3 regions of the Pantoea sp. X-Soil-OKNW-556 genome follow, and region 1 is predicted to be linked to each of the others. Evidence: predicted binding sites of a transcription regulator. Region 1 holds the regulator's gene; each other region holds the start of a gene.
The links. Region 1 encodes PhoB, which activates phosphate uptake and scavenging genes when phosphate is short. Its sites were predicted from a motif close to CTGTCATAAAACTGNCNNAT; they were not measured.

Region 1 (9,924 bases):
GGATTATGGTGCCAATTTCCCGTCGTCCGATGCGCAGTGCCACCCGGTTACTGACCAACCCGGTATCGCGTTAATCGGCGACAGCCACGCTGCGGCGCTGCGCGCCACGGTGGCCGCGTATGCCCTGCGTCAGCACAAGCCCTTATTCCAGCTCACCAAAGCCTCCTGCCCGTTTCTGGTAGGCGTAACGCGTGTGGTGAGCCAGGTGCCGACACACGCACAACAATGCGTCGATTTTAATCGCGAGGTACTGAAGATGGTGCTGAGTGACAAGATTGATGAAGTAGTGATCAGCGCCTTCTGGGCATCCGGCATGAGTATCCTGCCCGGAGCAGGCTTCCGTGAACTGGCAAACCCTGAGAAGGACAATCTGGAAGCGCTGAAATTCGGCATGGATAACGTGATTGCTGCACTGCGCAAGGCGGGGAAAAAAATCACCATCATCGAAGACGCTCCATCGCTGGATATCGATCCGTTGCGTTACAGCAACAATCGCAATATCCCGATCCGTCGCGAGTTAAGTGACTGGCTGGGCCGCTGGGATACGCCGCCCTTACCCACCGCGCGCACCAAACTGTTCCAGTACCCGGAAGCCGCTGTGGATGAACTCTTGCAAAGTTATCAGGCGTCAGGGGTACGGGTGCTGTCTTTGCGTGACAAGCTTTGTAATGACCACGGTTGCATGTTCGCCAACGGTGGTCTGCCACTGTATTACGACAACAACCACCTTAGCCCTTATGGTGGTGAGATAGCATTAGGCAAGAGCTGGTAATTATTTGCAAGTTATTGTAGCGGCGCAATTTATCGCGCAATGCCTTCAGGGGACAAAAAAACAACAGCGCGATAAATCGCGCCGCTACAAATGTTTGCGATTTTTACTTGTTACGTTTCACCAATGGCCAGGCCAGCAGCAACAGCACAATCCATGCAAATCCGACATACAACGACACACGCGTATCCGGGAAGTAACCGATCAACGCGATAATGAAGGCCAGGAATATCACCCCAACCCATGCCGTGGTGCTGCCACCCGGCAGAGCAAATTGCAGCTTCCCGGCTTCCTGCTTACCAATTTTGCGGCGGAAGGCAATCTGCGACAGCAAAATCATGATCCACACCCACACGGTGGCAAAGGTGGCGAGGGAGGCGATCACCAGGAACACTTTTTCCGGCATCAGGTAGTTAAGGTAAACTGCGACCAGCATCGCCACCATCATCACCAGTACCGTAACCCACGGAATACCACGCTCGGACACCTTCATAAACATCTTCGGTGCATGTCCCTGCTGCGCCATACCGTGCAGCATACGTCCCACACCGAACACGTCGCTGTTGATAGCCGACAAGGACGCCGTCAGCACCACAAAGTTGAGGATCGAGGCTGCTGCGGCAATACCGAGATGCTGGAAAGTCAGGACAAAGGGGCTGCCCGCTGTACCCACCTGGTTCCACGGATAGATCGACATAATCACAAACAGCGTACCGACATAGAACACCAGGATACGCCACGGCACGGAATTAATCGCACGCGGGATAGATTTGCTCGGGTCTTTGGCTTCACCGGCGGTGATGCCGATAATCTCGATGCCGCCGTAAGCAAACATCACCATCTGCAAGGAGAGCAGCATACCGACCACGCCGTGGGCAAAGAACCCGCCGTTGGTCCACAGGTTATGGATACCGGTTGGCTGCCCGCCATTGCCGATGCCCCAGAAAATCATACCGAAACCGGCAATGATCATGATGATGATGGTGGCGACTTTAAAGAAGGAGAACCAGAACTCCACCTCACCAAACACCTTCACGCTCATCAGGTTGATGGCACCAATAATCAGCACCACGCTCAGCACCCAAATCCAGTGCGGTACCTCGGGGAACCATACCCCCATGTAGATACCAAACGCGGTGACATCGGCAATGGCGACGATCAGAATTTCAAAGCAGTAAGTCCAGCCGGTGATATACCCCGCCAGTGGGCCAAGATAATCCTGCGCATAACGCGAGAAGGAGCTGGCCTGGGGGTTGTTGACCGACATCTCCCCCAACGCACGCATGATGATATAGGCGACCGCCCCGCCAATGATGTACGCCAGCAGCACACTGGGACCGGCCATTTTGATGGCATCTGCCGAGCCATAAAACAACCCGGTGCCAATCGCCGAACCCAGTGCCATAAAACGAATGTGGCGCGTGCTCAGTCCGCGTTTGAGCTTATTGGTTTCTTGCATAACTACAGTACCTTGCAAATGAAAAAACCACGGGCAGGCCCGTGGTCGAAATTAACAGCAATGTCGCTTACTGGTGAACGGCGACTTGTTCGCGTCCTTTTACGCGATCCACCACCGCTGCAATCAGCAGCATCACCAGCGACGGCGGCAACCAGGAGAGTCCCTGATCGGCCAGAGGCAGGTGCTGACTGAACAACGGCAGCGCGTCTTTAAAGCTGGTGGTTTTGATGGCATCGACAATGCCGAACAACAGACTCACCAGCATCGCCGGGGCGATAATACGGCTGCTCTTGTTCCACCAGTTCAGGGTGAAGCTCAGCACCACCAGCACGATGCAGGGCGGATAAATCGCCGTCAGCACCGGAATGGAAATCTGAATCAGATGGCTCAGACCCAGGTTTGACACCACCATTGAGAACAGGCCGAGGATAAAGACCAGCGCTTTATACGACAACGGCAGGTATTGCGCAAAAAATTCTGCACAGGCGCAGGTCAGGCCGACCGCCGTCACCATACAGGCCACGAAGATCAGTGCAGCAAGGAAGAAGCTGCCCATGCCGCCGAAGGTCTGCTGCACGTAAGCGTGCAGAATCGCCGCGCCGTTGGCGTTCTGATCAACAATCGCGCCACTGTCTGAACCCAACTTGAACAGGCACAGATACACCAGCGTCAGCCCCACACCGGCAATAATACCGGCCAGCATGGTGTAGCGGGTCAACAGGCCGGAATCTTCCACGCCGCGTGAACGCGCCGCGTTAACGATAACGATACCGAACACCAGCGCACCCAAGGTATCCATAGTCAGATAGCCGTTAACAAAGCCGCTGGAGAACGCCGCACGCTGATAATCTGCCGTCGCCGGGGAAAGGCCACCCGCAGGCCACAGCAGCGCGGCAACACCCAGCACCGTCAGGGCAACAATTTTCAGCGGTGCGAGGAAGTGACCCACGGTATCCAGCAGTTTGCCCGGATAGAGGGAGATCACGATCACCAGCGAAAAGTAAATCAGGCTGTAGATAAACAGCGGCAGCGCGCCGTCACCGGTCAGCGGGGCGATACCCACTTCAAATGACACGGTCGCGGTACGCGGTGTAGCAAACAGCGGGCCAACAGCCAGATAACAGACGGTAGCCAGCAGCAAACCGGCGGCTTTACCAATCGGCGAGCTGAGGGCATCGATACCGCCGCCAACGCGCGCCAGCGCGATAACGGTCATCACCGGTAGACCCACGGCAGTGATCAGGAAACCAATGGCAGCAATCCAAACGTGTTCGCCAGACTGAATACCCACCATCGGTGGGAAAATGATGTTTCCTGCGCCAACAAACAGGGCAAACGTCATAAAGCCCAGCGCGAGGATATCCTTCGGGGTTAAACGATAAGTCATAAACTTCTGTACGGCCTGTAGCTGATGTTGCGGTGAAAGTTGAGTTTGTGTTGCCCCCTGACCGCGCCAAAACAACGACTTATCCATCAACGCCAGTGCGTTATGCTCGTCACATAGTTAAAGCGCAGGTGATTTAGACTGCTTTTCTTCTGTTCACAGAGGGAAGAATCGACAACGGCGCGTAGTAAAACGTTTATAGCGGAGAAAGGCAATACGGGATCGGAAAACCAGAAGGATATAGCACTAAACAGATAAAAAGCAGTGAATCAATATAGATAAGCTCGAAATCACATCAGATGATTTGCTTAAACTTTCCACAGCGCGGGAGATATCCGCGCATAACCGAGGTTTAAGATGCACAAAAGGCGCGATTTACGCGCCTGTTTGCACAAGTTTACAGCATCACCACACCTGATTTGCGATGTCGACCACCAGGCGGATTTTCTGCCACTGCTGATCTTCGCTCAGGCTATTGCCCTCTTCTGTTGAGGCAAAGCCGCACTGCGGGCTGAGGCAAATCTGATCCAGGCTGACGAATTGTGCCGCTTCCTGCAAACGTGCCTTCACCTGGGCCGGGTCTTCCAGCTCACCGGTTTTGGTGGTAATCAGGCCCAGTACCACCTGCTGATGGCCCGGCTTGATAAAGCGCAGTGGCTCGAAACCACCAGAGCGCTCGTTGTCATATTCGAGGAAGAAGGCATCGATATTTACCCCGCCAAACAACACCTCAGCCACCGGCTCGTAGCCGCCTTCGGAGATCCAGGTGGAACGGAAATTACCACGACACACATGCAGGCCGACGGTCAGATCTGCCGGTTTACCTTCCAGCGCAGTATTCAGCACCTGAGCGTAGATACGCGCCAGTTCTTGCGGATCTTCACCACGTTCGCGGATCTGCTGCTGCTGATCGGTGGAACACAGATAGGCCCAGACGGTATCGTCCAGTTGCAGATAACGGCAGCCAGCCGCGTAAAACGCCTGAATGGCATCTTTGTAGGTTTGAGCCAGATCGGCGAAGTACTCTTTCAGATCCGGGTAAACGTTGGCGTCGATCACTTTGCGACCACCACGGAAATGCAGCACGCTCGGGCTGGGAATGGTCATCTTCGGCACTGCGTCACCGGCAATGCTTTGCAGGAAGCGGAAGTGCTCCAGCATCGGGTGGTTCGGGTTAAACGCCACTTTGCCGGTCACTTTCACGCCACGCGCTTTCGTCTGCACGCCATTAAATTGAATGCCCTGCTCCGCTTCGTAACGCTCGACGCCAATCAGATCATCAAAGAAGTCGAAGTGCCACCAGGCACGGCGAAATTCACCATCGGTAACCACTTTAAGACCGTTGGCACGCTGCTGCTCCACCACATGACGGATAGCGTCATCTTCGACCTGACGCAGCGCGGCGGCATCAATTTCACCCTTAGCAAACTGCTCGCGTGCCTGTTTGATAGCGGCGGGACGCAGAAAACTGCCGACGGTATCGGCGCGGAACGGGGCGGTTACTCGTTGCATGATCACTCCTGGCTAAAGCCGTAAACGCATGGTTGCGTCAGGTAATAATTTCACCTGGTTATCTTTGGCCATCTGGATGGCTATATGGCCAAGAAGAGTGACATGTTGAACGGATTTGGGCAAACGAAGAAAATTCAGGTGACATGAATAAAATTCATGTTGCGATGTTCGTTCTTCAATTTTCCTCAATGGAGGCACGCGCCTGCGCCATCTGACTCTCAGACAACGGCAGATATCCCGCCTCACTAACCCGACGCTGCCCCTGGGGTGACAGCACCTGATGCAGAAATGCCGAAACCAACGGCGGCAACGGTTTCCCGGGCGCTTTATTGACGTAGATATATAGCGGGCGCGACCACGGATAGCGGCCGCTACGGATAGAATCGGCATCCGGCATCACGCTTTCACCGCTATTGGTGACCACCGGCAGCGTCTTCACCCCACTGAGATGAAAGCCAAAGCTGGCGTAACCAATGCTGTTGGGCGTCGCTGCCACCGCCTGCACCACCGCCGCCGATCCGGGAAACTCCGCCACATCAGCACGGAAGTCGCCCTTGCACAGCACCTGCTGCTTGAAGAAGCCCCAGGTGCCGGACGCGGAGTTACGTCCGTAGCGTTGGATGCTACGCGTGGCCCAATGTGGATCGGTCAGACCGACATCCCCCCAGCGCTGCGGCACCTGCTGCGCACCGCACAGACGCGTTACTGAAAACAGCGCATCAAGCTGCTGTGGCGCAATTTGCTTCAGCGGATTGTCCTGATTGACCACCACCACCAGCGCATCCATTGCCACCGGCACCGCCAGCGGAGGATAGCCATAGCGCGCGATAAACAGTTGGCGCTCATCGACCTGCATCGGGCGGCTCATCGCGCCAAGCTGGGCAGCACCCGCCGCCAGCGCAGTGGGTGCCGTTGATGAACCCGCCGCCTGTACCTGCACATTCACCCCCGGTGACTGACGGCTGAAATCCTCGCCCCACAACGTCATCAGATAACCGAGGGTATCAGAACCGACACTGCTCAGATTGCCCGCCAGCATGGTTTGTTGCCCCTGCGCCAGCACAGAGAACGACAGCAAAATGAACAGCAGCAACGATTTCATGCAGGGATTCCACGTAGCGGCGCGATTTATCGCGCAGTCTTTTGAGCGATTTATCGCGCAGTTTTTTGGTGTTCCAATTGAACGGCGCGCGATAAATCGTGCCGCTACGGGGAAATCAGAACGCTTATTGCGCCACATTCTCCCGTATCTGGCTGGCGACGATCAACCGTGACGGCAGGATAAAGCTGAAACACGTTTCCTGATGCGGCACGCTGGTGATTTCCAGCCGGGCGTTGTGGTGACCGAGGGCATGCTTAACAATCGCCAGCCCAAGGCCGCTGCCACCGGTAGCGCGCGAACGCGCTTTATCCACCCGGTAGAAACGTTCGGTCAAACGTGGCAGATGTTCCGGGCTGATCCCTGGCCCGTTATCGCACACCTTAAACTCGGCACCTTGTTTATTACGTAGCCAGCTGATATCAATGCGCGTCCCTTCCGGCGTATGGTTGACCGCGTTATACACCAGGTTGGAGATGGCGCTGCGCAACTGTTCATCATTACCCAGTACTTTGAGATGCGGATCGGTGTGAAAATGGATCTCATGACGCCCCTGGCTCAAAGTTTCCGCTTCGCGCTGGAGCAGCAACAGCATGGTCGGCACATCTACCGTCTCTTTCATATCGAGGGCGGGAGCAGCTTCAATGCGCGACAGCGTCAGCAGTTGCTTCACCAGGCTATCCATACGTCGTGTTTGCTCCGTCATGGTTTGCAACGCTTTGCTGCGTGAACGTTCGTTCATCACCGAATCGTTCATCATCTCCAGATAGCCTTGCAACACCGTCAGCGGGGTACGCAACTCATGGCTGACGTTGGCGAAGAAGTTACGTCGCGCGCCCTCCAGTTGATGCATTTGCGTCACATCACGCGCCACCATCAGCCACTGCCCTTCGCTATAGGGCATCACGCGAAACTCCATATGACGTTGATTATTCAGCACCAACGTCAGCGGCTTATTAAAGTCACGCTGGCGGATATAGCGGGAGAATTCAGGATAGCGCAGCAAGTTGAGGATGTTCTGACCATTGTCTTCCGGCCAACGCAGGCCGAGATGCTGTTGCGCCAGGCCGTTACACCAGAAAATGATACCCTCTTCGGTGGTCAGCACCACCGCATCCGGCAGCGATTCCGCACCGCTGCGAAAGCGTTTGATCAGGTTGCCCAGCTCGCGACGACGACGACGGTTACGCAACTGCATTTGATACAGCCCGTAAAACAGCGGTTCCCAGCTGGCGCGTCCACCGGGCGGCGTCATGGATCGATCAACCCATAACCAATGGGAGAGTCGCATCAGGTTCCAGAAATGCCACAACAGCAAACCCAAGACCGCGATCAGCAGCAGCCAGGGGAGATAGCCAAATACCAGACCTAAAATCAGTGCCGGCAGACAGACCAGCACCAGTTCGGTCAATAATCTCTTCCAGGAGAGTCGTTCCAGCACGGTAAAGACTCCGTTTAGTAGCGAGCAGAGAAACGATACCCTGTTCCGCGTACGGTTTGTACCATGCGATCGTGGCCGGAGACCTCCAGCGCTTTACGTAAACGACGGATATGCACATCGACAGTACGATCTTCGACATACACATTGGTGCCCCAGACATGGTTCAGCAGTTGTTCGCGGCTGTAAACGCGTTCCGGGTGCGTCATAAAGAAGTGCAGCAATTTGTACTCAGTCGGTCCCATCTCCAGCGGCGTGGCTTCGGACATCACGCGATGTGATGACGGGTCGAGGCTCAGTCCCTGCATCTCAATCACCTCTTCCACCGCCATCGGCGAAATACGCCGCATCACCGCTTTGATACGCGCCATCAACTCTTTCGGGGAGAACGGTTTGGTGATGTAATCGTCAGCGCCCACTTCCAGACCGCGTACACGATCTTCTTCTTCGCCACGCGCCGTCAGCATCATCACCGGAATATCGCGCGTCATGGCTTCACGTTTCAGGTGCTTGATAAACTGGATACCGCTACCGCCGGGTAACATCCAGTCCAGCAAAATCAAATCCGGCCAGGGTTCGATGAGCTTCCCTACTGCGCTGTCATAATCTTCCGCCTCAATCGGCTGGTAATCGTTCTGTTCCAGCACGAAACATAACATTTCACGGATGGGAGCTTCGTCTTCCACAACCAAAATGCGCTTAGCCATTATTACTCCTGCTGATATGACGGCTGTCACTGGGATTTGCGGCGTCATTATGCGTCAGTTTTATGACACTTTTATGAAAAACCCAACCCTGGAAATTTAGTGGAAAAACAGAAATGTGACAGCCGTGAGGCGTTTTTTTTGCTTTCGTGGTGAAGTCGTTATAATTCCCCATCGCTTTTTCTGGCAGGGAGCATCCATGCGCATCATCCATACGGCAGACTGGCATCTGGGCCAGTTCTTTTACAGCAAAAGTCGCGCTGCTGAACATCAGGCATTTCTCGACTGGCTGCGCCAGCAGATTGACCAGCATCAGGTGGATGCGCTGATTATCGCCGGTGACCTGTTTGATACCGGCTCACCGCCAAGCTATGCGCGTGAAATGTTTAACCGCTTCGTGGTGGCGTTGCAGGCCAGCCGCTGCCAGTTGATCGTTCTGGCAGGGAACCACGATTCGGTGGCAACGCTCAATGAATCACGCGAACTGCTTGCCTGCCTCAACACGCAGGTGATCACCAGCGCTACGCCGCAGGGCGAGCAGCAGATGCTGACCCTGAAGCAGCGCGACGGTACGCCAGGCGCGCTGCTGTGCGCCATCCCTTATCTGCGCCCGCGCGATATTTTGCGCAGCCAGGCCGGACAGTCCGGGCGGGAAAAACAGCTGTCGCTGCTGGAAGCCATCGAACAACATTATCAGCACTGCTTTGCCGCCGCAGAGGCGCAGCGCGCAGCACTCGGGGGCAAACTGCCGATTATCGCCACCGGCCATCTCACCACCGTCGGCGTAACCAAAAGCGACTCGGTGCGTGATATCTACATCGGCACCCTCGATGCCTTTCCGGCGCAGGCATTCCCTGCGGCGGATTACATCGCACTCGGCCATATTCACCGAGCACAACGCATTGCTGACAGCGATCATATTCGCTACAGCGGTTCGCCCATTCCACTCAGCTTTGATGAGTTGGGCCGCGACAAGAGCGTGTTTCTGCTGGATTTCAGCACCGGCCTTGATGCCGTGACGCCGCTGACCATCCCGCTGTTCCAGCCAATGCAGATACTGAAAGGATCGCTGGCGGATATCGAACGGCAACTGGCGCTGTTCAAAGAAAAAGAGGGCGAACTGGCGGTGTGGCTGGATATTGAAATCACCACTCAGGAGCACCTGAGCGACCTGCAACGCCGCGTGGAACAACTGACGGAAAACTTACCGGTGGAGGTGCTACTGGTACGCCGCAGTCGCGAACAGCGCAGCCGCAGCCTGGCGCGACTGGATAACGAAACCCTGAGCGAATTGCAGGTTGAAGAGGTGTTTGCGCGTCGTCTGGCGCTGGAAGAGGATCTGGATGCCGACCAGGCAGCACACCTTACGCAACTGTTTCGCACCACCCTAGCCGCGCTGGAGAACCCCTCTGCATGAAAATCCTGACGCTGCGTTTTAAAAACCTCAACGCCCTGCGCGGAGAATGGTTTATCGATTTTCGCCGTGAGCCATTTGCCAGTAACGGTTTGTTTGCCATTACCGGGGCCACCGGCGCCGGTAAAACCACCCTGCTCGACGC
Region 2 (9,924 bases), 1.0 Mb from region 1:
TACCGCCGCATGAATGTTGCGAGAGGCGAGAATAGCGATAATAAAGAAGCCAAGTGCCCCCAGAAGTACGCTATGTGAGGTCAGGTTGCCCACCGTCACCAGGGTGTCGGCATTTGACACGATAATGCCGGCATTTTTCAGTCCCATCATGGCGATAAAAAGCCCGATGCCCGCGGTGATGCCAACACGCAGACTCAGCGGGATATTGGCGATCATCCAGTAACGCACGCGCAGCAGCGTGAGGATCAACAATCCCAGCGCCCCCCAGAAGATCGCGCCCATCCCGATCTGCCACGAATACCCCATTGCACCGACGACCACAAAAGCAAAGAAGGCATTCAGTCCCATTGCGGGTGCCAGCGCCACCGGCAGATTCGCCACCAGCCCCATCAGGATGCTGCCGAATGCCGCGATCAGGCAGGTGGTGACAAACACCGCCTGGGTGTCCATGCCAGCGGCACCCAGAATCTGCGGGTTGACGAAAACGATGTAAACCATCGTCAGAAAGGTGGTGAAACCGGCGATCACTTCTGTACGCACGGTGGTGCCGTGTTCCTGCAACTTAAAGACGCGTTGCAACAGACCCTGCTTGTTCATAGCTTATTCCGCTGAAAAATTTAACGCGCGTATCCTATAGATTTTGACTGACCAGCACACTGATTTTTCGCAAGCGTTTGCTCGGTGCGCACAGTGCGTTAGAGTGACAGCTTCTTGTTTAGCAAAAGGATGATGTCTGATGTCAGTTGAATGTGTTTTTTTTGATTGTGATGGCACGCTGGTCGACAGTGAGGTGATCTGTACACAATCCTACGTCAACACCTTTGCCCGCTACGGTATTGAACTCTCACTACAGGAGATGTTTGAAAAATACAAAGGGGTAAAACTCTACGACATCATCCGTGATGTTTCTGCGGAACATCAGACTGAATTGCCGATGGATGAGGTGGAAACGGCGTACCGCGCCGAGGTAGCACGCTTATTCGATTTAGAACTGAAGCCCATTGCCGGAGCGAAAGCGCTGGTGGAACAAGTCAAAGTCCCGATGTGCGTCGTCTCAAATGGTACGGTGAAAAAGATGCAACATTCATTGGGGCTGACCGGCATGTTGCCGTACTTTGCAGCACATCTTTACAGCGGTTATGACATCAACCACTGGAAGCCGGACCCGGAGTTGATGTATCACGCCGCAGAACAAATGCAGGTACCGATTGAGAAGTGCATTCTGGTGGATGACTCCGAGGCCGGTGCCCGCGCAGGGATCGCCGCGGGCATTCCGGTGTTTTATTACTGCGCCGATGCGCATAACCCGGAACTGGATCACCCGCTGGTGACCCGATTTGATGATATGACGCAGCTACCCGACTTGTGGCGCGCGCGCGGTTGGGCGTTGGTGTAACTGTCCACAGGGTCCCGTAGCGGCGCGATTCATCGCGCGGGGTTTTCCCGCAGCACGCAAGATCTTGCGTGATAAATCGCGCCGCTACGCTCAGCCTATCGCGCCGAGTGAATCCTCATTGCCCTGCTTCTTCGGCAATAAAAACAGCGTCGCGACGATATCCAGCAGATAAATCAGCGCCAGCAGGGTAATCGCTGCCGCGAATGAAATTTTCGTTGCCAGTAAGCCAATAACCAGCGGACCAAAACCCCCTACACCACGTCCGAGGTTAAACAAAACGTTCTGCGCCGTAGCACGCGCCTGGGTTGGAAAGGTGTCGGAAATCAGCGCGCCATAACCGCCAATCATGCCATTCACAAACATCCCCATCAGCGCCCCGGTAAACAGCATCACGGTGGGATCACGTAGCTGAGCGTAAATGACCACCATCACGACCGCACCGAATTGATATAGCAGGAAAATTTTCCAACGTGCGAAGCGATCCGCCAGTACACCGAACAGCCAGATGCCAAAAGTCATGCCCACGACAGTGACGGCGGTCCACAGGCCGGATTTGGTCAGGCTGAAACCGAAGCTGGAGGAGAGATAACTCGGCATCCAGATCATCAGTCCGTAGTAACCAAAGTTCTGCACCGAGCAAAGAATGAAAATCCCCAGACTGGCTTTGCTGGTGGCGCGATCGCTAAACAACAATCGAATACGCGCCGCAAACGACAATTGCGGCGTTTTGGCCACATGTCGGGTAAAGCCTTCCGGCTCGCCCATGCTGCGCCGAATCACAAACGAAACCAACGCAGGCAGCAGGCCCACCAGGAACATTCCGCGCCAGCCAATCACGCTCAGCAGTGGCGGCGTGATAAAAGCCGCCAGCAACACCCCCAGTTGCCAGCCGATACCGACCCACGCTGAAGCACGGTTACGCTTCTCCTGCGGCCAGGCTTCAGCAATCAGCGCCATGCCGATACCGAATTCTCCCCCCAGCCCCATTCCGGCAAAGGTACGATACGCCAGCAGATCCCAATATCCCTGTGCCACCGCACACAATCCGGTGAATATTGAGAACATGAGAATGGTGACGGTGAGAATGCGGATACGGCCAAAGCGGTCGCTCAGATGACCAAAAACAATTCCGCCGACCACGGCACCAATCAGCGTCCAGGTGACCAGCGAACCGGCCTGAGAAGGATCGAGCGCCAGCGAGACGCTGATTGCCGGTAACATAAAGCCGAGGATCAGCAGATCGAAGCCATCCATCGCATAGCCACTGACGGCGGCCAACATCGCTTTTGCCGGGGTTACGCTCTGTTTCTTGTGTGGGGAGAGGGACATGCAGCAGCACCTTGCAGTAAAAAGTGCGCCAAGTATAAAGAGCGGAAAGACTTGAGACCAATCAGAAATGGAGATGGCTGCCAGTAAAACCAGCAGCCACGGGGTTATCAGGAAGGTTTGTTGCTGCCATCGTCGCCGGACAACAATTCATCCAGCTTGTCGCCGCCAACATGACGGAAATCCTGGCCCTTCACAAAATAGAAGATGATCTCACAGATGTTCTGGCAGCGGTCACCGATACGCTCAATGGCACGGGCACAGAACAGCGCAGTCAGTACGCTGGGGATGGTACGCGGGTCTTCCATCATGTAGGTCATTAACTGACGCACAATACCCTCGTACTCTTTATCCACCTTCTTGTCTTCACGGTAGATATCGATCGCCGCGTTGAGATCCATGCGCGCAAAAGCATCCAGCACGTCATGCAGCATCTGTACGGTATGGTGACCGAGTGATTCCAGGCTCACCAGCAGCGGCAGATGTTGCTGGCTAAATTTCTCCAGCGCGGTGCGGCTGATTTTTTCCGCCACGTCCCCAATACGTTCCAGCTCAGAGATGGTCTTGATGATCGCCATCACCAGACGTAAATCGCTGGCGGTAGGCTGGCGTTTGGCGATGATGCGCACGCAGGCTTCATCAATCTCCACTTCCATCATGTTGACCTTCTGGTCGCCGTCGATGACTCGCTGCGCCAGATCGCCATCCTGGTTATGCATCGCGGTAATGGCGTCGGTAAGCTGCTGCTCCACCATGCCACCCATGATCATCACCTGAGTGCGAATGTGTTCCAGCTCAGCGTTGAACTGACCGGAGATATGTTTGTTCAGATTTAAATTATCCATGTGCGTCTCCGTCAAATCAGCCGTAACGACCGGTAATGTAGTCTTCTGTCTGCTTTTGCGCTGGCTTGGTAAACAGCGTATCGGTATCGCTGAATTCAATCAGCTCACCCAGATACATAAAGGCGGTATGATCGGAACAGCGCGCCGCCTGTTGCATGTTGTGAGTCACAATCACTACGGTGTAATCCTGCTTCAGCTCGGTGATCAACTCTTCGATACGGCCCGTGGAGATGGGATCCAGCGCCGAGCATGGCTCATCCAGCAGCAACACTTCCGGGCGAATCGCAATGCCGCGAGCGATGCACAAACGCTGCTGCTGACCGCCGGAGAGACTGTAACCACTCTGATGGAGCTTGTCTTTGGTTTCATTCCACAGCGCTGCTTTCGTCAGCGCCCACTGCACGCGCTCATCCATATCAGCACGCGACAGCTTTTCAAACAGACGGACACCAAACGCGATGTTGTCGTAAATCGACATCGGGAACGGCGTAGGTTTCTGGAACACCATGCCCACACGGGCGCGCAGCAGGGCAATATCCTGGCTTGACGCCAGAATATTGTCCCCATCCAACAGAATCTCACCTTCTGCACGCTGCTCAGGGTAGAGCGAATACATTTTATTGAAGGTGCGCAGCAGGGTCGATTTACCACAGCCGGATGGCCCGATAAACGCGGTGACCTGGTTCTTTGCGATGTCCAGATTGATGTTTTTCAGCGCATGGAATTTCCCGTAATGGAAGTTCAGATTGCGCACCTGAATTTTGCCGGCAGAAGAAGTTGCCATACTCATTGCTCGTCTCTCATGTACCGCGCTGCCATAGCCGCGCCGGGAAATTAGTGTTTGCTCTTAGAGAAAATCACGCGTGCCAGGATGTTCAGCAGCAATACGCACAGGGTGATGATCAGCACACCCGCCCACGCCAGACTTTGCCATTCCGCAAAGGGACTCATGGCAAATTTAAAGATGGTGACTGGCAGGTTGGCGATCGGCTGCATCATGTCGGTGCTCCAGAACTGGTTCGACAGCGCAGTAAACAGCAACGGTGCGGTTTCACCGGCAATACGCGCAATCGCCAGCAGCACACCGGTGATAATGCCGGAGACTGAGGCCTTGAGGGTGATAGCTGAAATCATCTTCCATTTCGGCGTCCCCAGCGCATAAGCGGCTTCACGCATGCTATCAGGCACCAGACGCAGCATATTCTCAGTGGTACGGATCACGATGGGAATCTGCAACAACGCCAGTGCCACCACGCCTGCCCAACCGGAGAAGTGCTGCATCTGCGCCACCACGATGGTGTAAACGAACAACCCCACCACAATTGACGGTGCAGACAGCAGGATATCGTTAATAAAACGAATCACCTCTGCCAGCCAGTGCTTGCGACCATATTCGGCAAGGTAGATCCCCGCCATGATGCCCAGCGGTGTGCCAAAGAAGGTTGACCAGAAAATCAGTAAACCACTGCCTGCGAGGGCGTTCGCCAGGCCACCGCCAGCGGTATTGGGTGGCGGGGTAGATTCAGTAAACAGCGACCAGGAAAGGCCATCAATACCACGGGAAATGGTGGTAAACAGGATCCAGATCAGCCAGAACAGACCAAATGCCATCGTCAGCAGCGAAAGGGTCAGCGCGATTTTATTTTTGGTGCTGCGCCATGCCTGCATTTTGCGACGCGAGGCTTCCAGTTCAGCGCGGGCCTGCAATTCAATGGTTGTCATGACCGGGCTCCTTCACTTTTCGCCAAACGCAAAATCATCAGTTTGGAGATCGCCAGTACGATAAAGGTGATGACAAACAGGATCAGCCCCAGCTCCATCAATGCCGCCACATGGACACCGGATTCTGCCTCAGCAAATTCATTCGCCAGTGCCGAGGTGATGCTGTTGCCCGGCATAAACAGCGATGCGCTGTCGAGCTGGTAGGTGTTACCGATGATAAAGGTTACCGCCATCGTCTCACCCAATGCACGGCCCAGACCGAGCATCACACCGCCAATCACACCGTTTTTGGTGAAGGGCAACACGATACGCCAAATCACTTCCCAGGTGGTGCAGCCAATACCGTAGGCCGACTCTTTCATCATCACCGGGGTCTGTTCGAACACATCACGCATCACCGAAGCAATGTACGGGATGATCATGATGGCGAGGATAACGCCTGCCGCCAGGATACCGATCCCAAAAGCCGGGCCGGAGAACAGCGCACCCACAATCGGGATATTCGACATGATGTCGCCAACCGGCGTCTGAAAGTACTCGGCAAAGAGTGGCGCGAAAATAAACAGGCCCCACATGCCATAGACGATGCTGGGGATGGCCGCCAGCAGCTCGATTGCAGTGCCGAGTGGACGACGCAGCCAGCCTGGTGCCAGTTCCGTCAGGAACAGGGCGATACCGAAGCTCACCGGAACGGCGATGAGCAGCGCAATCAGCGAGGTTACGACGGTACCGTAAATCGGCACCAGCGCACCAAATTGTTCGTTAGGCGCATCCCAGGTTTTGGTCCACAGGAATGAGAAACCAAATTTCTGGATACTGGGCCAGGAGGAGAAAATCAGGGAGACGATGATGCCACCCAGCAGCAATAACACAATCAGCGCAGCCAGTTTCACCAGCGCGCCGAAGATCATGTCACCTTGTTTGCCAGGGGCTTTAAACGTCGGCTTAGTGGCAGCCATAGAAGTCTCTGTTCTCAGGGGAAGTCAGGGTGGCCAGCCTGTCGGCTGGCCAGGTCATTCACTTACTTGTACAGCGCTTTGCCGGAAGAATCTTTGATGTTGGCTTTCCAGGCATCACGAATCTGCGTGGTCACGCTTTCTGGCAGAGCTGCGTAATCCAGGCTGGTCGCCGTTTTTCCACCATTTTTGTAAGCCCAGTCGAAGAACTTCAGCACTTCGCTACCTTTCTCTGCATTAGCCTGATCTTTATAAACCAGGATGAAGGTGGTGGAAGTGATCGGCCATGCATCGTTGCCTTTCTGGAAAGTCAGGTCCTGGGCAAAAGATTCGCTCCAGTTCGCGCCTTTGGCCGCGTTAGCAAAGCTGGTTTCGCTCGGTGCCACAGCTTTGCCATCAGCATCGTGCAACTTGGTGTAAGTCAGGTTGTTCTGCTTGGCATACGCGTACTCGACGTAGCCGATTGAACCCGGCAGACGCTGGACGAATGCCGCCACGCCGTCGTTACCTTTACCGCCCAGACCGGTCGGCCAGTTTACGGTGTTGCCTTTACCAATTTTGCTGTTCCACTCTTCGTTCACTTTAGACAGGTAGCTGGTGAAGACGAAAGAGGTACCGGAACCGTCAGCGCGGCGTACCACGTTGATGTTGGTATCTGGCAGTTTCACGCCCGGGTTCAGTTTGGTGATCGCCGGATCGTTCCACTTTTTGATATTGCCCAGGTAAATGTCACCAACGGTTTTACCGTCGAGGGTCAGCTGACCAGACTTCACGCCAGGGATGTTAACCGCCAGAACCACACCACCGATCACGGTCGGGAACTGGAACAGGCCATTTTTTTGCAGATCTTCATCTTTCATCGGCGCATCTGACGCACCGAAATCGACGGTTTTGGCGATGATTTGCTTCACGCCGCCCGAAGAACCAATACCCTGATAGTTTACTTTGCTACCGGTGGCTTGCTGGTATTCTGCTGCCCACTTGGCATAAACCGGTGCCGGGAACGTCCCGCCTGCGCCAGTCAGATCGGTTGCTGCAAAAGCAGAGACCGCGCTTACTGCGAAGGTGGCGGCGAGGATTCGGGCTACGGTGCTACGCATCAGTGTCATGTTCCCTCCAGGGGAGTTAAAAAAATCAGGCTCTATGCCATTTTAGTAAGAGTCATTGATTGCTGCTGGAGGGAAAATAGGACAGTTTGATGACAGTCAAATGTACGAAATATGACAGTTTTATGACAAAGGTACCGACTCCGGTATAAGACGACGAGACGTTGTATAACAGGCTGTTAAGATTGTTTTTCTGTGGCGGAGCTAATGTGTCGAGTCGGCGCACATCAGCCCCGTTTGCTTCACATTAGCCTAACCACTCAGACCATCATAAGGGATCTGCATCAGGATATGTGTTCTTTCATTATCCATTTTGGCGGTGCAATCATTGATAGCATCAAGGTATGGATTTTTGGATTTATCGGCACCAAAAGCCTCCATCTCACACTGATACTTTCTTAAGTCCAGCCAGCTACGCTGCGCTTTGACAAAAATGTCCAGATAAGCCTCGGTGTCAGAAGGTGAGTCACGTAGCCCCTGCTTTATACGATCTTTTGCTTTCGCGTACTCAGCATTAAGAACTTTTTCCGCATTGTCTTTCTTATTTTCCAGACATTGATGAACTTCAGTATCATTTGCGGCGTTATCACAATCGTCGGCCCAGGCCATGTTGCTGGAGAAAATACCGTAGACTATCGATAAAAAAGCGAGATGTTTTATATGAATCAATTCCTGTTTCTCCGTAAATAATTTGCACGCTGGCGACCTCTTTCGTATCTCCGAGTACGATGATCGGTTTCAATAAAATGGATCAGTGAATCGAAGTCATTTGCCATGCAAGGTTCAAGAACCGTGCGATATCCCAGTCCCTGATAAACAAGATCCACAATAATCATCTCACGGATGGCTTTATGTAAACTCAGCCATGGTGTCGCGTGTTGAACCACCGCAGCATAAGACTCATAGATTTTGCGCGCGCGTGAAGCATAGGATGGGTAAATAAGTTCGAACAGGCGAGCCTGAGATTCACGCGAAATAATGAATAGATTTTACAATGGAAGCAGTGCATCAATGATGAGAACAAAAATATTCCGCCCTCATGTCACAAACAAAAAAGGTTATGCATTTGAAAATGCATAACCCTTAAATAATCTGGATCAGATTAGCTAATAGCAGCCCTATTCAACAGTCACTGATTTCGCCAGGTTACGCGGTTGATCGACATCGGTACCTTTAATCAACGCGACATGGTAGGAAAGAAGTTGCAGCGGCACGGTGTAGAAGATTGGCGCAATCACCTCTTCCACATGCGGCAGAGAGATAATCTTCATGCCATCGCTGTCGCTAAAACCTGCATCCTGATCGGCAAATACATACAGCAGACCGCCGCGTGCACGCACCTCTTCGATGTTGGACTTCAGCTTCTCCAGCAGTTCGTTATTCGGTGCTACCACGATTACTGGCATATCGGCGTCAATCAGCGCCAGCGGGCCATGTTTCAACTCCCCGGCCGCGTAGGCTTCCGCGTGGATATAGGAGATCTCTTTCAGCTTCAGCGCACCTTCCATGGCGATCGGATACTGATCGCCACGGCCAAGGAACAACGCATGATGCTTGTCAGAGAAACCTTCTGCCAGGTTTTCGATCACCTTATCCTGCGCCAGCATCTGCTCAATACGGCTCGGCAGCGCCTGTAACCCATGGACAATCTCGTGTTCGGTATCAGCAGACATGCCATGCAGGCGGCCCAGTTTCGCTACCAGCATCAACAACACGGTGAGCTGCGTGGTAAAGGCTTTGGTGGAGGCTACCCCGATCTCGGTACCCGCTTTGGTCATCAGTGACAAATCGGATTCACGTACCAGCGACGACCCCGCCACGTTACAGATGGCCAGCGAACCCAGATAGCCCAGCTCTTTCGACAGACGCAGCGCGGCCAGCGTATCGGCAGTTTCACCGGACTGTGACAGGGTGATCAGCAGGCTGTTTTTACGCACCGCCGATTTGCGATAGCGGAATTCAGAGGCAATTTCGACATCGCAGGGAATGTTTGCCAGTGATTCGAACCAGTAACGCGAAACCATACCGGAGTTGTATGAGGTGCCGCAGGCGATAATCTGGATATGCTCAACTTTGCTCAGCAGAGCTTCCGCTTGTGGGCCAAGTTCGCTGAGATCGACTTCACCGTGGCTGAAACGACCGGTTAAGGTGTTTTTGATCGCCATCGGCTGTTCATAAATCTCTTTCTGCATGTAGTGACGGTAAATCCCTTTGTCACCGGCATCATACTGGACGTTAGATTCGATCTCGGCGCGAGTTACCGGCGTGCCATTGCGATCGACAATAGTCACTTCGCGGCGGGTAATCTCAGCGATATCGCCCTCTTCCAGATAGATGAAGCGGCGTGTCACCGGCAGCAGTGCCAGCTGATCGGAAGCGATAAAGTTTTCGCCGACGCCACGGCCTACCACCAGCGGGCTACCGGAACGCGCGGCCACCAGCACGGAGGGATCGCGGCTGTCCATAATCACCATGCCATAGGCGCCGCGCAGTTGCGGGATCACCCGCAGCACCACTTCACGCAGCGAACCGCCTTGTTTCTGTTCCCAGTGCACCAGATGTGCCACCACTTC
Region 3 (9,924 bases), 2.6 Mb from region 1:
ATCCTTGCCCTGACTGTGCAGGCGGCGGATTTCACCGATCAACTCCGCCGCATCCATAAAGCCGAGATTGACACCCTGGCCTGCCAATGGGTGGATGGTGTGCGCGGCATCGCCGACCAGCGCCAGTCGGTGCGCAGCAAAGTTACGTGCATAGCGCGCCATCAGCGGGAAGGTTTTACGTTCGCTCTCGACCTGGCACAGACCCAGGCGCATATCGAACGCGACGGAAAGCTGTTGATTAAACAGCGCTTCGGGCATCGCCTGCAAACGGCTGGCTTCCTGCGGCGACAACGACCAGACAATGGAGCTGAGATGCGGGTCCTGCATCGGCAAAAATGCCAGAATGCCGTCGCCGTGGAACACCTGGCGCGCCACCGCATCATGCGGCAGATCGGTGCGGATATTTGCCACCAGCGCGTGATGATCATAATCCCAGAAAGTGATAGGAATATCGGCCTTATCACGCAACCACGAGTTGGCACCGTCAGCGGCAATCAATAAACGCGCGCTCATCATGCTGCCGTCCTGGAGCGTGATAAAGGCTTCGTTGTCGCCAAACGCCACCTGCTGCAACTGCGCCGGAGCCAGCAAGGTGATATCGCTGCACTGGCTGGCACGTTGCCACAGCGCGCTGTGAATCACCGGATTTTCAATAATATGGCCGAGATGTGCGAGGCCCTGCTGCTCATCATCGAAACTGATGCTGCCAAAGCTGTCCTGATCCCACACTTCCATGCCGTGATACGCGCTGGCGCGCAGAGCCAGAATCGTTGACCAGACATCCAGTTTTTGCAGCAGGCGTTCGCTGGCGGCATTGATTGCCGAGACGCGAACGGATGGCGCAGCTGCCGGATCAAACTGCGGTTCTGCGGCCTTCTCCAGCACCGCGACGCGTAATCCGCTGCCTTGCAGCCCACAGGCGACGGCCAGTCCGACCATGCCACCACCAGCGATAGCCACATCAAAAGTTTGCATTGCTGCCCCTTAATTCATGCTTAACGTTTTACCCAGCCGAGCGTACGCGCGGCAAGGGGGTTTCGCAGCCACGGCAGGTGGTCCATCGCCACCAGCCCAAAATTTCGTCCTGCCACTAGCGGAGCATAACGGTTGGCGAACAACCGCACCAGACCATCGGTGACGCCAATGGTGGCGGCACGGTCCGGTTGGCGTCGTGCGGCAAAATGATGCAGCACCGCATAACTGCCAGGGTCCTGACGCTGGCGCCAGGCGCTGGCGAGATTTTCCGCCAGCGACATCACATCACGCAGGCCGAGGTTAAAGCCCTGCCCGGCAATGGGATGCAGCGTTTGCGCCGCATTGCCAACCAGCGCCAGACGATGCGCCACCTGGCGTTCAGCCGTTTGCAACGCCAGCGGGTAGATTTCGCGCTGACCGGTATGGGTGAAGCGCCCGAGACGCCAGCCAAAGGCCTGTTGCAACTCACGCAGGAAAGTCGCGTCATCCCACTGCATCAGGGCTTCTCGGTCATCCAGCGGATGACACCATACCAGTGACATGCGATTGCCCGACATCGGTAACAGCGCCAGTGGGCCATGTTCGGTAAAACGCTCAAAGGCGCGCCCCTGATGTGGCAACTGCGTGGTGACATTGGCAATCACCGCCAATTGCTGATAATCCTCACGCTGCCAGTTAATGCCGCAGGAGGCAGCCAGCGGTGAACGCGAACCGTCAGCCGCCACCAACAAAGCACCGTCCAGTTGCTCGCCGCTATCGAGCGTGACCTGCACGTTATCAGCGCTGCGTGACACCGCTGTGACCTGCGCCGGGCAACGTAACGTTACACCCGGCGCCTGTTTCAGACGCTGGAACAGCCGTTGTCCAACATCGAACAACTCCACCACCTGCCCCAACGCCGGGAGCTGATAATCCGCCGCCTGCATCGAGACAAACCCAGTGTGGCCACGGTCAGAAACGTGCACCTGGGTGATTGGCGTGCCGCAATCCTGCAATGAACGCCACAGATCGATCTCCGCCAGTTGCTGGCAAGTGCCGGCTGCCAGCGCGATGGCACGGCCGTCATACCCCGGATGCGCACGGCTGTCCGGCTCACTGCGCTCTATCAGCGTTACCGGCAGTTTTCCCTGAGTGAGATGGGATAACGCCAGTGCCAGAGTGGCACCGGTCATGCCGCCGCCTGCAATCAGAATGCTCATGCCTGTCGTGCCGCCGCCATTAAGGCTTCAATCGCATCAGCATCCTTCACTACGCTGTCGGTCAGATTCTCGTTGCCGTCTTCGGTGATGACGATGTCATCTTCGATACGAATACCGATTCCGCGATATTGCGGAGGCACCCTGGCGTCTGGTGCGATATACAGACCAGGCTCAATGGTCAGAACCATGCCGGGTTCGAGGATGCGGTCGCGGCTTGGTGTGCCGTAGTGACCGACATCATGTACATCCAGCCCCAGCCAATGGCTCAAACCGTGCATAAAAAATTCACGATGGGCCTGCTCGGCCAGCAGGGCATCCACTTCGCCTTCCATCACCCCCAGTTCCACCAGGCCGGTGACCATGATACGCACCACTTCTTCGTTCACGTCATGGATGCTCACGCCCGGACGGAAGAGTTCCAGCGCTTTGTACAGTGACGCCAGCACGATGTCGTAAATGGCACGCTGAGGGGCGGTGAACTTGCCGTTAACCGGGAAGGTTCGCGTGATATCGCCCGCGTAGCCCTGGAATTCGCAACCTGCGTCAATCAGTACCAAATCACCATCGCGCATCTCGCACTCATTTTCGGTGTAGTGCAGGATGCAGCCGTTTTCACCCGCTCCGACAATGGTGTTGTAGGAGGGAAAACGTGCGCCGTGACGATTGAACTCATGCTGGATTTCACCTTCAAGCTGATATTCAAACATCCCCGGACGACAGACCTGCATGGCGCGGGTATGGGCCAGCGCGCTGATTTCCCCGGCACGACGCAGGATGGCGATCTCTTCGGGTCCTTTGAACAGGCGCATATCATGCACCCACGGACGCCAGTCGGTGAGGGTATCTGGCGCGCTCAGGTTCTGACGGAAGCCACGACGCAGTTTTTCCAGCGCACTGAACACCAGTTTGTCGGCTTCGGCATACAACCCCTGGGCGTGATACACCACATCCAGACCGTTTAACAGTTGATGCAGTTGTTCGCCAATATCGTCCCACGGCAATGCCCGGTCCACGCCGAGTTTCGCCGGTGCCGCATCCTGGCCCAGACGACGGCCAAACCAGATTTCGGCGGTCAGATCACGCACGCGGTTGAACAACACGCTGTGGTTGTGCGTCTCGTCGCTTTTAATCAACACCAGCAACGCCTGCGGCTCGTTAAAACCGGTGAAATACCAGAAATCGCTGTTCTGACGGAAGGGATACTCGCTGTCGTTACTGCGCGTCACTTCCGGCGCAGCAAAAATCAATGCGGCACTACCGGGCGCCATACGGGCAATCAGCGCCTGACGACGTTGCTGGAAAGTTTCCAGTGTAATCATGTTTGCACTCCCTGTTGAAAAGCGGGCACGGCAGTACCCGGAATGACGCGCTTAGTGTAGCGTGGGCTTCTGTACTTCAGGTGCTGTCGGCGGTCGCGGCTGGGTGAAGGTGTCGTGACACAGCAGCGCGGCAACGCGCACATACTCAATCACCTCTTCGAGTGATTGCTCAAGCTCTTCCTGATCTTCATCTTCGTCGTAGCCCAGTTGAGCGATGGTGCGCAGGTCATCAATCGCTTCTCCGGTTTCGCCGGTGACCTTGTCCAGTTTCGGCTGAGTCACACCCAGTCCCAGCAGGAAATGGTTGACCCATCCCGCCAGCGCATCGGCACGGTCAAATACCGTGATGTCATCGTCGTCAGGCAACATCAGTTGAAACAGGAAACCCTCTTCATCCAGAGTGTTGGTCAGGCTTTCATGGAGCGCCTGCAACGGCTGCGACAGGCTTTGTGAAAAGGCCATGCCTTCGTTGGTGAGGTCGTGCACCAGCGTCTTCCAACTGTTATCCTGGTTACCGCCGCACAGGATGCCGCAAATCAGGCCGTGCATTTCGGCGGGTGTCATTCCCACGCCCTGCTGGGAAAGCGCCGCTGCCAGCGCGTTGTAAGTGGGCGTTGCGTTCTGTAAAGACATAAGCTTTGGTCGTCGTTGGCAGAATAAGTTCGTGTTATGCTACCACCAGGTGCCTCAGGGTTTCCAGAAAAGGGGTTGTAACTTCTCACCCAGGTCTATATAGTTGCGCTCCTCCCAAGCCATTGACTGCTAAGGGAGATGCGGGCGAAGTAATCAGTCAGGAAGGTGGCATGTCTGCACAACCGGTAGATATTCAGATTTTTGGTCGTTCGTTGAGAGTGAATTGTCCGCCTGAACAGCAAGATGCGCTGAATGCGGCAGCTGAGGACCTCAATCAACGGTTGCAAGATTTAAAAGTTCGCACTAGAGTCACAAATACAGAGCAACTGGTGTTCATCGCCGCGTTAAACATCTGCCACGAATTGGCACAAGAGAAAGGTAAGACGCGCGACTACGCAGCCAATATGGAACAACGTATTCGTATGCTGCAACAGACCATTGAACAAGCATTAGTTGAGCAAGGTCGCATAACTGATCGCCAGGGCACAAAGTTTGAATAACACTTCATGGTTATCGTGATACAGTAACGGTGAAGTAAATTTTCTCTGAGATGTTTGCATGCGGGCCAGTCCCCTGAGCCGATATTTCATTACCACAGAATGTGGCGCTCCGTAACTTGTGAGCATGCTCGGTCCGTCCGAGAAGCCTGATAGTTGCGACGACACATTCACCTTGAACCAAGGGTTCAAGGGTTACAGCCTGCGGCGGCATCTCGGAGATCTCCTCTTAGTTCCACTTCTGTTATCCCCCGGTACGCATGATATAGTGGCTGGCAACAGCCGACTTTGCCGGGGATATCATGTCTGAACCCTCATTTCGTGACCGACAAGACATTCGTCAACATGTGCGTCATCTGCGCCGCAACCTCACGGCTGAACAGCAGGAACAAGCCGCCGATTTGCTGGCAGAGCATGCGATAAATTTTGCGCCCATCAGCAATGCCGAACGTATTGCGTTGTTCTTGTCCGTTGATGGGGAGTTGAATACTCGCCCACTCATCGCCAAGCTCTGGCAACAGAAAAAACAGGTTTTCCTGCCGGTGCTGCACCCTTTCGCCCCCGGAAATTTACTGTTCCTGCGCTACACACCCGACACGCCACTCAGCCCGAATAAATTAAGCATCCCGGAACCGCCGCTGGATATCACCCAAATGGTCACCCTTGATCAGCTGGACGTGGTGATGGTGCCATTAGTCGCGTTCGACCAAAGCGGGCAGCGATTGGGTATGGGAGGCGGTTTTTACGATCGCACGCTACAAAACTGGCAGCAGCATGGTTTTCTACCGGTGGGGATTGCGCATGACTGTCAGCATGTTGAAACGCTGCCAGTAGCGACCTGGGATGTGCCGTTGCCGGTGGTGATTACACCGTCGAAATTGTGGCAGTGGTAACCGGGTTATTGCGCGATAAATCGCGCCGCTACGATAGCTGTAGCAGCGCGATGTTAAATCAGTACAGCAAGCGCGCGCGAATGGTGCCCGGAATCGCCTTCATCAGTTGCAGCGCTTTATCCGCCACATCCTGCTGTGCATCGATATCGATCACCACGTAGCCCATCAGCGGCGAGGTTTGCAGATACTGGGCGGCAATGTTGATGCCCTGCTCGGCAAAAATCTGGTTGATGGCGGTCAGGACACCCGGACGGTTTTCGTGGATGTGCAACAGGCGACTGGCGCTGGCGGCATGCATCGGCAACGACACTTCCGGGAAGTTAACGGCAGACAGGGTTGAACCGTTGTCAGAATACTTCGCCAACTTGCCAGAGACTTCCAGACCGATGTTTTCCTGCGCTTCCTGCGTCGAACCACCGATATGTGGCGTCAGAATCACATTATCGAATTCACACAGCGGTGAATTGAACGGATCGCTGTTGGTCGCCGGCTCCACCGGGAACACGTCAATCGCCGCACCCGCCAGATGTTTGTTGGACAAGGCATCGCACAGCGCCGGAATATCAATCACCGTACCGCGTGCGGCGTTAATCAGCAGCGCACCTGGCTTCATCAGCGCCAGTTCAGCGGCACTGATCATATTCTGCGTTGATGGGGTTTCCGGTACGTGCAGGCTGACCACATCACTCATGTTGAGCAGGTCAGACAGGTGACGCACCTGTGTGGCGTTGCCCAGCGGCAGTTTGTTCTCGATATCGTAGAAAAACACATGCATGCCAAGGCTTTCCGCCAGCACACCGAGCTGCATACCGATGTGGCCATAGCCGATGATACCCAGCTTCTTGCCACGAGCTTCATAGGAACCCGCTGCAATTTTATTCCAGATACCGCGGTGCGCTTTGGCGTTCGCTTCCGGGATGCCACGCAGCATCAGCAGCATTTCACCAATCACCAGTTCGGCAACCGAACGGGTGTTGGAGAACGGGGCGTTAAACACCGGCACGCCACGTTTTGCTGCTGCATTCAGGTCAACCTGGTTGGTGCCGATACAGAAGCAGCCAACCGCAACCAGTTTTTCAGCCGCAGCGAAAATCTCTTCGGTCAGTTGGGTACGGGAACGGATACCAATGAAGTGTGCGTCACGAACGGAGGACTTCAGCGTCTCCGCATCCAGTGCACCTTTGTGGAATTCGATGTTGGTGTAACCTGCTGCGCGCAGGTTATCCAGCGCACTCTGATGGACACCTTCCACCAGCAGGAACTTAATCTTGTCTTTTTCCAGTGATAACTCTGCCATTTCCCGACCCTATTCAGAATTCAACGAGGGCTGCCATAAGCCAGCCTTCTGTCAAAATATCAAAAAATTCGTTTGCAGCAAGACAATCGATTGCCTCGACCTCAGCACGCGTCAGCGCTACGGCAGCACAATGCCGTACAAAATCGGGATATGCGTACAGAGCGAAGAATGAACCTGCTGTTGATGACTGTTTTGTGACATAAGTCACCGAATTTCAGCATACGAAGAAAAGATGTTTTGCGTATGGAAATAAGCGGCGCTGCAACAGCGCCGGACAGATCATTTGGTAATGGTTTTTACGCCATCAGCAGTGCCGATCAGCGCAACATCAGCGCCGCGAGCTGCAAAAAGCCCTACTGTCACCACACCAGGCAGCGCATTGATGGCTTTTTCCAGCGCGATCGGATCGAGGATGCGTAGATTATGCACGTCGAGAATAATGTTGCCGTTATCGGTCACCACGTTCTGACGATATTCTGGCAGGCCGCCCAATTTCACCAGTTCACGCGCCACATAGGAACGCGCCATCGGGATCACTTCAACCGGCAGCGGAAAGTGGCCCAGTACATCCACTTCTTTCGAGGCATCGGCAATACAGATAAATTTCTCAGCCACGGCGGAGACAATTTTCTCACGCGTCAGCGCCGCGCCGCCGCCTTTAATCATCTGCATCTGCGGATTGATCTCATCAGCACCGTCGACATATACCGAGAGCGAATCCACTTCATTGAGATCAAACACATGAATGCCGAGGGATTTCAGTTTCTGCGTTGAGGCTTCCGAGCTGGAAACTGCGCCCTCAATTTGATGCTTAATCGAACCTAACGCATCAATAAAATGAGCAGCGGTCGAACCGGTGCCAACGCCAACAATGGTGCCCGGCTGCACATATTGCAGTGCTGCCCAACCTACCGCTTTTTTCAGTTCATCCTGGGTCATGGTATGTTTAAAACCTGTGCGACAACGAGGTGCGCGTAGTATAAAACAAGGCGGCGTAAAAAAGCGCGGCTGTTAAAGGCTTTGTAACTCAGTGCACAAAAACCATCTTTTGATTTTTTGTGGCATAGTACCCTCCATCCTGAACGAGAGAGAACAACAATGAAACGCCCGGATTATCGAACGCTTCAGGCGCTGGATGCTGTGATTCGTGAACGCGGCTTTGAGCGCGCCGCGCAAAAACTTTGTATTACGCAGTCTGCGGTGTCGCAGCGTATTAAACAGCTGGAAAATTTATTCGGTCAGCCGCTGCTGGTGCGTACCGTACCGCCGCGCCCGACGGAACAGGGGCAGAAGCTGCTGGCGTTGTTGCATCAGGTGGAGCTGCTGGAAGAGGAGTGGCTGGGTGATGAAAACGGTGGCACCACGCCGCTGTTGTTGTCACTGGCGGTCAACGCCGACAGTCTGGCAACCTGGCTGCTGCCCGCATTGAAAGATGTGCTGGCCGATTCCCCGGTGCGCCTCAACATTCAGGTCGAAGACGAAACCCGTACTCAGGAGCGCTTGCGTCGTGGTGAAGTAGTGGGTGCGGTGAGTATTCAGCCACAACCCTTACCGAGCTGTCTGGTTGATCAACTGGGTGCGTTAGATTATCTGTTTGTAGCTTCACCCGAGTTTGCCAATCGCTACTTCCCAAATGGCGTGACACGTTCGGCGCTGCTGAAAGCCCCGGCCATTGCCTTTGATCATCTCGATGATATGCATCAGGCGTTTCTGCAACAGAATTTCGATCTGTCGCCGGGTAGCGTACCCTGCCATATCGTTAACTCGTCGGAAGCCTTCGTCCAGCTGGCTCGTCAGGGGTCGACCTGCTGTATGATCCCGCATTTGCAGATTGAACGTGAACTGGCGAATGGTGAGTTGGTGGATTTGACGCCCGGCTTGTACCAGCGCCGGATGCTGTACTGGCATCGCTTTGCCCCGGAAAGCCGTCTGATGCGCCGCGTCACCGATGCATTAATTGCCCACGGCCACCGCGTATTGCGTCAGGATGATTTAGCGGCCTGACAGCAGCACGAATTCGTAGCGGCGCGAGTTATCACGCACAGGATTGAGCGATAAATCGCGCCGCTACGGAAACATTACGGTGTATTCGGTTTGATATCGAATACCACATCCACCTGATCGTCAAAGTGAATGGTCTGCTGCTCGTAGGTTTGCTGCGCTGAGGTATCCGCCTCTGGTGCCGCCGCTTTGAACATGCGTGCCATCGGCATCGGCTGATAGTTGGCTACGTGATAGCGGATGCTATACACCGGACCGAGTTTCGCATTGAAACCTTCCGCCAGTGCTGATGCCTGCTGAGTTGCATTGGCGATAGCCGCTTTACGCGCCTGATCCTTATAGGTCTGCGGATTTGCCACGCCGAGATCGACAGCACGAATCTCGTTCAACCCGGTTTTCAACGCCCCATCCAGCAGTTCATTCAGCTTCTCCAGCTGACGCAGCGTCACCTGTACCTGGCGTACTGCGCGGTAGCCTTTCAGTACCGACTTCCCCTCTTTGGTGTAATCGTACTCCGGCTGGGTGCTGAGGTTAGCAGCATCGATATCTTTCTTCTCGATGCCATTTTTTTGCAGAAAATCAAAATATTGTGCAACACGGCTATCGGCCTGCTTTTTCGCATCCGCCGCGTCTTTCGATGAAACATTCACCACAATCGAGAGCGTAGCAATATCCGGACGTGCCTCGACACTTGCCTGCCCTGATGTCACCACATGCGGCCCATTCGGCAGCTCGTCGGCCTGAACCATCGCAGGCAATGCGCCCGCGCTCATTACGGCGGCCAGCGCCAGTGCTTTGAGTTTCACGAAAGTCCTCCTTGAAGATTCAATTCTGAGGTCGCCACTATGGCGAAGCCTGCTACACATTACCATGCGTGATGGTCTGAGTTTTGATTCAACGAAAAGTTCGGGCACTCTGCTGTTTTATCGTCTCCGCGATCACAAAATAATCACCCTGTATTCGCTGAATTTGCCTACCAGTGTTTCTATTAAAGAGACACTCTGACCTCCGGGAGCGTTCCACGATGACAGAGCAACCGATAGCCCAACCCCACGTTTGTGTCCGTGCCGGGCGCACACGCTTTCTGATGCTTGGCCTGGTGTTTATCAA

Region 2: pstS (phosphate ABC transporter substrate-binding protein PstS) is a predicted target of PhoB. The motif match lies at 7,464-7,483, and genes of this name have one in related genera.
Region 3: serA (phosphoglycerate dehydrogenase) is a predicted target of PhoB. The motif match lies at 6,995-7,014, and genes of this name have one in related genera.

What each region holds. Positions count from the first base shown of each region.
Region 1 covers NZ_AP035990.1:1,057,165-1,067,088, reverse strand. Annotated here, with positions in the region: gene AC6I8T_RS04755 (acyltransferase family protein) at 1-772, shown strand, start outside; gene proY (proline-specific permease ProY) at 876-2,228, opposite strand; gene brnQ (branched-chain amino acid transport system II carrier protein) at 2,296-3,615, opposite strand; gene AC6I8T_RS04740 (cobalamin-independent methionine synthase II family protein) at 4,018-5,124, opposite strand; gene AC6I8T_RS04735 (PstS family phosphate ABC transporter substrate-binding protein) at 5,300-6,226, opposite strand; gene phoR (phosphate regulon sensor histidine kinase PhoR) at 6,351-7,664, opposite strand; gene phoB (phosphate response regulator transcription factor PhoB) at 7,679-8,368, opposite strand; gene sbcD (exonuclease subunit SbcD) at 8,565-9,782, shown strand; gene AC6I8T_RS04715 (AAA family ATPase) at 9,779-9,924, shown strand, end outside.
Region 2 covers NZ_AP035990.1:12,647-22,570, reverse strand. Annotated here, with positions in the region: gene AC6I8T_RS00115 (NCS2 family permease) at 1-597, opposite strand, end outside; gene yieH (6-phosphogluconate phosphatase) at 737-1,396, shown strand; gene AC6I8T_RS00105 (MFS transporter) at 1,487-2,725, opposite strand; gene phoU (phosphate signaling complex protein PhoU) at 2,833-3,567, opposite strand; gene pstB (phosphate ABC transporter ATP-binding protein PstB) at 3,584-4,357, opposite strand; gene pstA (phosphate ABC transporter permease PstA) at 4,402-5,289, opposite strand; gene pstC (phosphate ABC transporter permease PstC) at 5,286-6,248, opposite strand; gene pstS (phosphate ABC transporter substrate-binding protein PstS) at 6,311-7,354, opposite strand; gene AC6I8T_RS00075 (lysozyme inhibitor LprI family protein) at 7,604-8,020, opposite strand; gene AC6I8T_RS00070 (DUF8812 domain-containing protein) at 8,017-8,328, opposite strand; gene glmS (glutamine--fructose-6-phosphate transaminase (isomerizing)) at 8,470-9,924, opposite strand, start outside.
Region 3 covers NZ_AP035990.1:3,631,298-3,641,221, forward strand. Annotated here, with positions in the region: gene ubiI (FAD-dependent 2-octaprenylphenol hydroxylase) at 1-975, opposite strand, end outside; gene ubiH (2-octaprenyl-6-methoxyphenyl hydroxylase) at 996-2,174, opposite strand; gene pepP (Xaa-Pro aminopeptidase) at 2,171-3,493, opposite strand; gene AC6I8T_RS16950 (YecA/YgfB family protein) at 3,545-4,126, opposite strand; gene zapA (cell division protein ZapA) at 4,297-4,626, shown strand; RNA gene ssrS (6S RNA) at 4,666-4,849, shown strand; gene AC6I8T_RS16965 (5-formyltetrahydrofolate cyclo-ligase) at 4,926-5,516, shown strand; gene serA (phosphoglycerate dehydrogenase) at 5,575-6,813, opposite strand; gene rpiA (ribose-5-phosphate isomerase RpiA) at 7,093-7,752, opposite strand; gene AC6I8T_RS16980 (LysR family transcriptional regulator ArgP) at 7,912-8,817, shown strand; gene AC6I8T_RS16985 (oxidative stress defense protein) at 8,892-9,620, opposite strand; gene AC6I8T_RS16990 (MFS transporter) at 9,839-9,924, shown strand, end outside.